One region of the Kitasatospora sp. NPDC005751 genome, then DNA from elsewhere that is predicted to be linked to it. Evidence: predicted binding sites of a transcription regulator. Region 1 holds the regulator's gene; the other holds the start of a gene.
The links. Region 1 encodes HrcA, which represses chaperone genes, less so after heat shock. Its sites were predicted from a motif close to TTNGCACTCNGNNNNNCNGAGTGCNAA; they were not measured.
Positions count from the first base shown of each region.

Region 2: groL (chaperonin GroEL) is a predicted target of HrcA. The motif match lies at 1,529-1,555, and genes of this name have one in related genera.

Region 1 is NZ_JBEXYC010000028.1:67,572-70,912, reverse strand. It holds gene dnaJ (molecular chaperone DnaJ) at 27-1,166, opposite strand; gene hrcA (heat-inducible transcriptional repressor HrcA) at 1,243-2,277, opposite strand; gene htpX (zinc metalloprotease HtpX) at 2,538-3,341, shown strand, end outside.
Region 2 is NZ_JBEXYC010000004.1:224,730-228,070, reverse strand. It holds gene thrC (threonine synthase) at 1-149, shown strand, start outside; gene ABZ497_RS07035 (ubiquitin-like small modifier protein 1) at 212-490, shown strand; gene ABZ497_RS07030 (cold-shock protein) at 1,094-1,297, shown strand; gene groL (chaperonin GroEL) at 1,712-3,334, shown strand.

The sequences.
Region 1 (3,341 bases):
GAGCGGGGCACCGGGCGCCGGTACGGTCAGCGGCCGTTGAAGGCGTCCTTCAGCCGGGAGAACAGCCCCTGCTGCCCCGGCGCGAACTGCCCGGAGGGCCGCTCCTCGCCGCGCAGCACCGCGAGCCGGCGCAGCAGGTCCTCCTGTTCGGGGTCGAGCTTGGTGGGCGTCTGCACCTCGACGTGCACTATCAAGTCGCCCCGGCCGCCGCCGCGCAGATGGGTGATGCCGCGGGCGTGCAGCGGGATCGACTGGCCGGACTGGGTGCCGGGCCGGATGTCGACCTCCTCCAGCCCGTCCAGGGTCTGCAGCGGCACCTGGGTGCCGAGCGAGGCGGCCGTCATCGGGATGGTGACCGTGCAGTGCAGGTCGTCGCCGCGGCGCTGGAAGGTCGGGTGGGTGCTCTCGGCGATCTCGACGTAGAGGTCGCCGGCCGGGCCGCCGCCGGGGCCGACCTCGCCCTCGCCGGCCAGCTGGATCCGGGTGCCGTTGTCGACACCGGCCGGGATCTTCACGGTCAGGGTGCGGCGGGCCCGCACGCGGCCGTCGCCGGCGCACTCCGGGCACGGGGTCGGCACGACGGTGCCGAAGCCCTGGCACTGCGGGCAGGGCCGGGAGGTCATGACCTGGCCCAGGAAGGACCGGGTGACCTGGGAGACCTCGCCCTTGCCGCGACACATGTCACAGGTCTGCGCGGAGGTGCCGGGGGCGGCGCCCTCGCCGCTGCACGTGGTGCAGGTGACGGCGGTGTCGACCTGGAGTTCCTTGGTGGTGCCGAACGCGGCCTCCTCCAGGGTGATCTCCAGCCGGATCATGGCGTCCTGGCCGCGCCGGGTGCGCGAGCGCGGGCCGCGCTGACCGGCGGCCGCGCCGAAGAACGCGTCCATGATGTCGGAGAAGCCGAACCCGGCCGCGCCCGCGCCGAAGCCGCCCGCGCCTCCGCCGTTGGGCGAGAGGGGATCCCCGCCGAGGTCGTAGACCTGCCGCTTCTGCGGGTCGGAGAGGACCTCGTAGGCGGCGTTGATCTCCTTGAACCGCTCCTGCGTCTTCGGGTCGGGGTTGACGTCCGGGTGCAGTTCGCGCGCCAGGCGCCGGAACGCCTTCTTGATCTCGTCCTGCCCCGCATCCCGTCGGACGCCGAGTACCGCGTAGTAGTCCGTGGCCACCAAATGCTCCGCTTGTTCCGCCTGTAGAAGTGCTTGCGACTGGTACCGGTGTCACCTGTGTGACACCGGTCGTTCCCTACGACTCGGCCAGGATCTGGCCCACGTACCGTGCCACCGCTCGCACCGCCCCCATTGTGCCCGGATAGTCCATCCGGGTCGGACCGATCACACCCAGTTTGGCCACGCTCTCGTCGCCCGAACCGTAACCGACCGAGACGACCGAGGTGGAATTGAGCCCTTCGTACGCGTTCTCCCGGCCGATCCGGACCGTCATCCCGGCGTCCGCCGTCTCACCCAGGAGGCGCAGCAGGACGACCTGCTCCTCCAGCGCCTCCAGCACCGGCTGGATGGTGAGCGGGAAGTCGTGGCCGAAGCGGGTCAGGTTGGCCGTGCCGGCCAGCATGATCCGCTCCTCGTTCTGCTCGGCGAGCGCCTCGAAGAGCGTCGCCAGGACGACGGTGACGGCCGGCCGGTCCACCGCCTCGAACATCGCCGGGAGCTCGTCCAGCAGCCCCGGCACGTCGGGCAGCCGCACGCCGACGGCCCTCGTGTTGATCTTGGCACGGAGGTCCGCGAGGACCACCTCGCCGACCTGACCCGGGCAGTCGACCATCCGCTGCTCGACCCGGCCGGTGTTGGTGATCAGGACCAGCATGACCTTGGCCGGAGCGAGTGCGACCAGCTCGATGTGGCGCACCGTGGACCGGGAGAGCGAGGGGTACTGGACCACCGCCACCTGCCGGGTGAGCTGGGCGAGCAGCCGGACCGTGCGGGCGACCACGTCGTCCAGGTCCACCGCGCCGTCCAGGAAGTGCCGGATCGCCCGCCGCTCGGGCGCGCTCATCGGCTTGACCTCGGCGAGCCGGTCGACGAAGAGGCGGTACCCCTTGTCGGTGGGGATCCGCCCGGCGCTGGTGTGCGGCTGGTGGATGAAGCCGTCCTCCTCCAGCGCGGCCATGTCGTTGCGGACGGTGGCCGGGGAGACCCCGAGGTTGTGGCGTTCGACGAGAGCCTTGGAGCCGACCGGCTCCTCGGTGCCCACGTAGTCCTGGACGATGGCGCGGAGCACGGCGAGCTTGCGTTCGTCGAGCTGGCGGACCTCACCGGCCATGGGGCACGCACCTCCCTCTTCGCACGTTGTCCGTGGTGACGTGTGTCGTTCCGGCATGGTGCGGTCCGCCGGGCGGACCGCGTCCTTTGGCACTCTGAACAGAGGAGTGCCAGAACCGTACCTGCCAGTGTAAGGCCCGGGTCCGACGGCAGGAACGGCACCGCCGGGGTGATCCTGCCCGCATCGCGCGGCGCGCGGGTGATGCCGCGGGACCGGCCGGGTGGCAGCATCGATAGCGAACGGCGAACGGAGGACCAGCGATGTCGACCTCGGGCCAGCCCACCCGCTTCGCCCCGGACCGCGGCCTGACCGGCCGGATGGTCGGGACCATGTTCGTGATCGGGCTCCTGTACGTGGGTTTCACCGGCCTGCTGATCGCGCTGCTGCGCGGCGCCTGGCCACTGATCGTGCTGATCTCCGGCGGGCTGTTCGTGGCCCAGTTCTGGTTCAGCGACAAGATCACCGAACGGGCGATGGGCGCCCACCGGGTGACCCCGGAGCAGTACCCCCAGCTGCACGGCACCGTCGACCGGCTCTGCGCCCTCGCCGACATGCCCAAACCCCGGGTGGCGGTCGCCGACAACGACATGCCGAACGCCTTCGCGACCGGCCGCAACCCGCAGAACGCGGTGGTCTGCGTCACCACCGGGCTGCTGCGGCGGCTGGAACCGGAGGAACTGGAGGGCGTCCTGGCGCACGAGCTGTCGCACGTCGCCCACCGGGACGTCGCGGTGATGACCATCGCCGGCTTCCTCGGCGTACTGGCCGGGGCGATGACCCGGATCGCGATGTACGGCGGCTTCATGGGCGGCGGCCGCAACAGCAACGACTCCAACGCCGCGATCGCCGCGCTGGTCATCCCGCTGGTGTCGGTGGTGGTGTACGCGATCAGCTTCCTGCTGACCCGGCTGCTCTCCCGCTACCGGGAGCTGGCCGCCGACCGGGCCGCCGCCCAGCTCACCGGCCGGCCCAGCGCACTGGCCTCGGCGCTCACCAAGGTGACCGGCCAGATCGCCGCGATCCCGACCAAGGACCTGCGCCAGGCCCAGCCGTACAACGCCTTC
Region 2 (3,341 bases), on a different contig from region 1:
CCGGACAGCTGGATCCGGCCAAGGAGACCGTCGCGATCAACACCGGTGACGGCCTGAAGACGCTGGACGCCGTCTCCGACTCCGGGATGACCACCGTCATCCGCCCGACGCTGGCCTCGTTCCGCGACGCCGGCCTCGCGTCCGCCTGACCCGCCCGCAGCCCCCGCAGCCCGTACCGGCCGCCCGGCCGCACCGCCCGAGGAGATCCCCCATGAGCGCCACCGTCCGCATCCCGACCATCCTGCGCACCTACACCGGCGGCGCCGCCGAGGTGGCCGCCGAGGGCGCCACCCTGGGCGACGTCATCGCCGACCTGGAGCGGAACCACGCCGGGATCGCCGCCCGGATCCTGGACGACGCCGGCAAGCTGCGCCGGTTCGTCAACGTCTACGTCAACGACGACGACGTCCGGTTCGCCGAGGGCCTGGCCACCGAGATCAAGGACGGCGCGAGCGTTTCGATCATTCCGGCGGTGGCCGGCGGCTGCTGATCCGCCCCTTTCCGACCAGGCCTTTCATCGGCCGACCCGTTTTCGACCGGGCCGTCCGTGCGTACGGAATTCCGATCTCCGTACGCGCGGGCGGCCCGCCGCATTCCGGCGGGAATATTTCGCAGTCCGGGGGAGTAGAGTGTGGCTCGTCCGGGAAGAGGGCCGCCCCATCCCCCTCGCGCCGGTACTCGAACTCCGTCCGCGCCCGTACCGCCGGTGTCTGTCCGGCCGCTGAGACCGGCGCCGGGGCCGTGGCCGTGAAACATGTCAGGCCGATGTCAGAATTCTCGAAGGCATTTGAGTAATTCGTCCGCTATGTCCGGCGTGAAATGCCGATTTCCTCCCGCTTTGGTCTGGCCTGTCCCCTGGCGGACCTAGGGAATTCCCAGCGGTTGACCCTGTTGCAGAGGGCGTCGATCCGGATACATTCAGCCGCGGTCGACGCAATCACCCGCTCACCGGAGGCCTTCCGGTGGTCTCCGCGGACGATTGTGGCGTGCACGGCTGCGCCCAGGGGGGGTTCCCCGGGCCGGCCTCAAACCAGACCCGGGCCCGCGACCTGCGGGCGCGTGAAGGGCCAGCACAGCACTAGGGGAGTTCGGAATGGCTCAGGGCACCGTCAAGTGGTTCAACGCGGAGAAGGGCTACGGCTTCATCGCGGTCGACGGTGGTGCGGACGTCTTCGTCCACTACAGCGCGATCCAGATGGACGGCTACCGCACCCTTGAGGAGGGCCAGCGGGTCGAGTTCGAGATCTCTCAGGGGCAGAAGGGCCCGCAGGCGGACATGGTCCGCGCCGCGGTCTGACCTTTCCGACCCCAGGAGTTCGGCTCGGCCCATTCGGCTGGTGCACCTCTTGCTTCACGACGGGCCCGTACGACACATGTCGTACGGGCCCGTCGGCATGTCCGGCGGGGGCCCGCGCGGCGTCCGGCGCGGGGGTGCCGAACACCCGGCGGCGGCCCAGCGGGGGCTCGCCGGGGGCTCGCCGACGGCGGCCGCAGGGGGCGGACGCGGCTCGCGGGTTGGGCGATTGGGCTTGCACTCGCCTACCCGGAGTGCTAATCATTGGCGTTAGCACTCACAGTGTGAGAGTGACAGCGGACTGGGTCGGTGAGGCCCCCGGGAGCGGTAGGGGAAAGGACCCCCGCACACCAGGGCCGTCCGTCGCGGGCACCCCTTGGTCCGAGCAGTCGACCGTGTCCCGGAGGACCACTTCTGATGGCCAAGATCATCGCCTTTGATGAGGAAGCTCGCCGCGGCCTTGAGCGTGGCATGAACCAGCTCGCCGACGCGGTGAAGGTCACGCTCGGCCCCAAGGGCCGCAACGTCGTGCTGGAGAAGAAGTGGGGCGCCCCCACGATCACCAACGACGGTGTCTCCATCGCCAAGGAGATCGAGCTCGAGGACCCCTACGAGAAGATCGGCGCGGAGCTCGTCAAGGAGGTCGCCAAGAAGACCGACGACGTCGCGGGTGACGGCACCACCACCGCCACCGTGCTGGCCCAGGCGCTCGTTCGCGAGGGTCTGCGCAACGTCGCCGCCGGCGCCAACCCGATGGCCCTGAAGCGCGGTATCGAGAAGGCCGTCCAGGCCGTCTCGGACCAGCTGCTGGCCCAGGCCAAGGACGTGGAGACCAAGGAGCAGATCGCCTCCACCGCCTCCATCTCGGCCGCCGACACCCAGATCGGCGAGCTCATCGCCGAGGCCATGGACAAGGTCGGCAAGGAAGGCGTCATCACCGTCGAGGAGAGCAACACCTTCGGTCTGGAGCTCGAGCTCACCGAGGGCATGCGCTTCGACAAGGGCTACATCTCCGCCTACTTCGCCACTGACCTGGAGCGGATGGAGGCGACGTTCGAGGACCCGTACATCCTCATCGCCAACTCCAAGATCGGCTCGGTCAAGGACCTGCTCCCGCTGCTGGAGAAGGTCATGCAGAGCGGCAAGCCGCTCGTCATCATCGCCGAGGACGTCGAGGGCGAGGCCCTGTCGACCCTGGTCGTGAACAAGATCCGCGGCACCTTCAAGTCCGTCGCCGTCAAGGCCCCGGGCTTCGGCGACCGCCGCAAGGCCATGCTCGGCGACATCGCCATCCTCACCGGTGGCACCGTGATCTCCGAGGAGGTCGGCCTCAAGCTGGAGAACGCCGGCATCGACCTGCTGGGCACCGCCCGCAAGGTGGTCATCACCAAGGACGAGACCACCATCGTCGACGGTGGCGGCGACAGCGACCAGGTCGCCGGCCGCGTGAACCAGATCCGTGCCGAGATCGAGAACAGCGACTCGGACTACGACCGCGAGAAGCTCCAGGAGCGCCTCGCCAAGCTGGCCGGCGGCGTGGCCGTCATCAAGGCCGGCGCGGCCACCGAGGTGGAGCTCAAGGAGCGCAAGCACCGCATCGAGGACGCCGTCCGCAACGCGAAGGCCGCCGTCGAGGAGGGCATCGTCGCCGGTGGTGGCGTCGCGCTGCTGCAGGCCGGTGTCGCGTTCGACAAGCTGGAGCTGGAGGGCGACGAGGCCACCGGTGCCAACATCGTCCGCGTGGCGCTGGAGGCCCCGATCAAGCAGATCGCGACCAACGCCGGCCTCGAGGGCGGTGTCGTGGTGGAGAAGGTGCGCAACCTCCCCGCCGGCCACGGCCTGAACGCCGCCACCAACACCTACGTCGACCTCATCGCCGAGGGCATCATCGACCCGGCGAAGGTCACCCGTTCCGCGCTGCAGAACGCCGCCTCCATCGCGGCGCTCTTCCTCACCACCGAGGCCGTCATCGCCGACAAGCCGGAGAAGGCCGCCGCGGCCGCCGGCGGCGGCATGCCGGGCGGTGACATGGACTTCTGATCCCCTC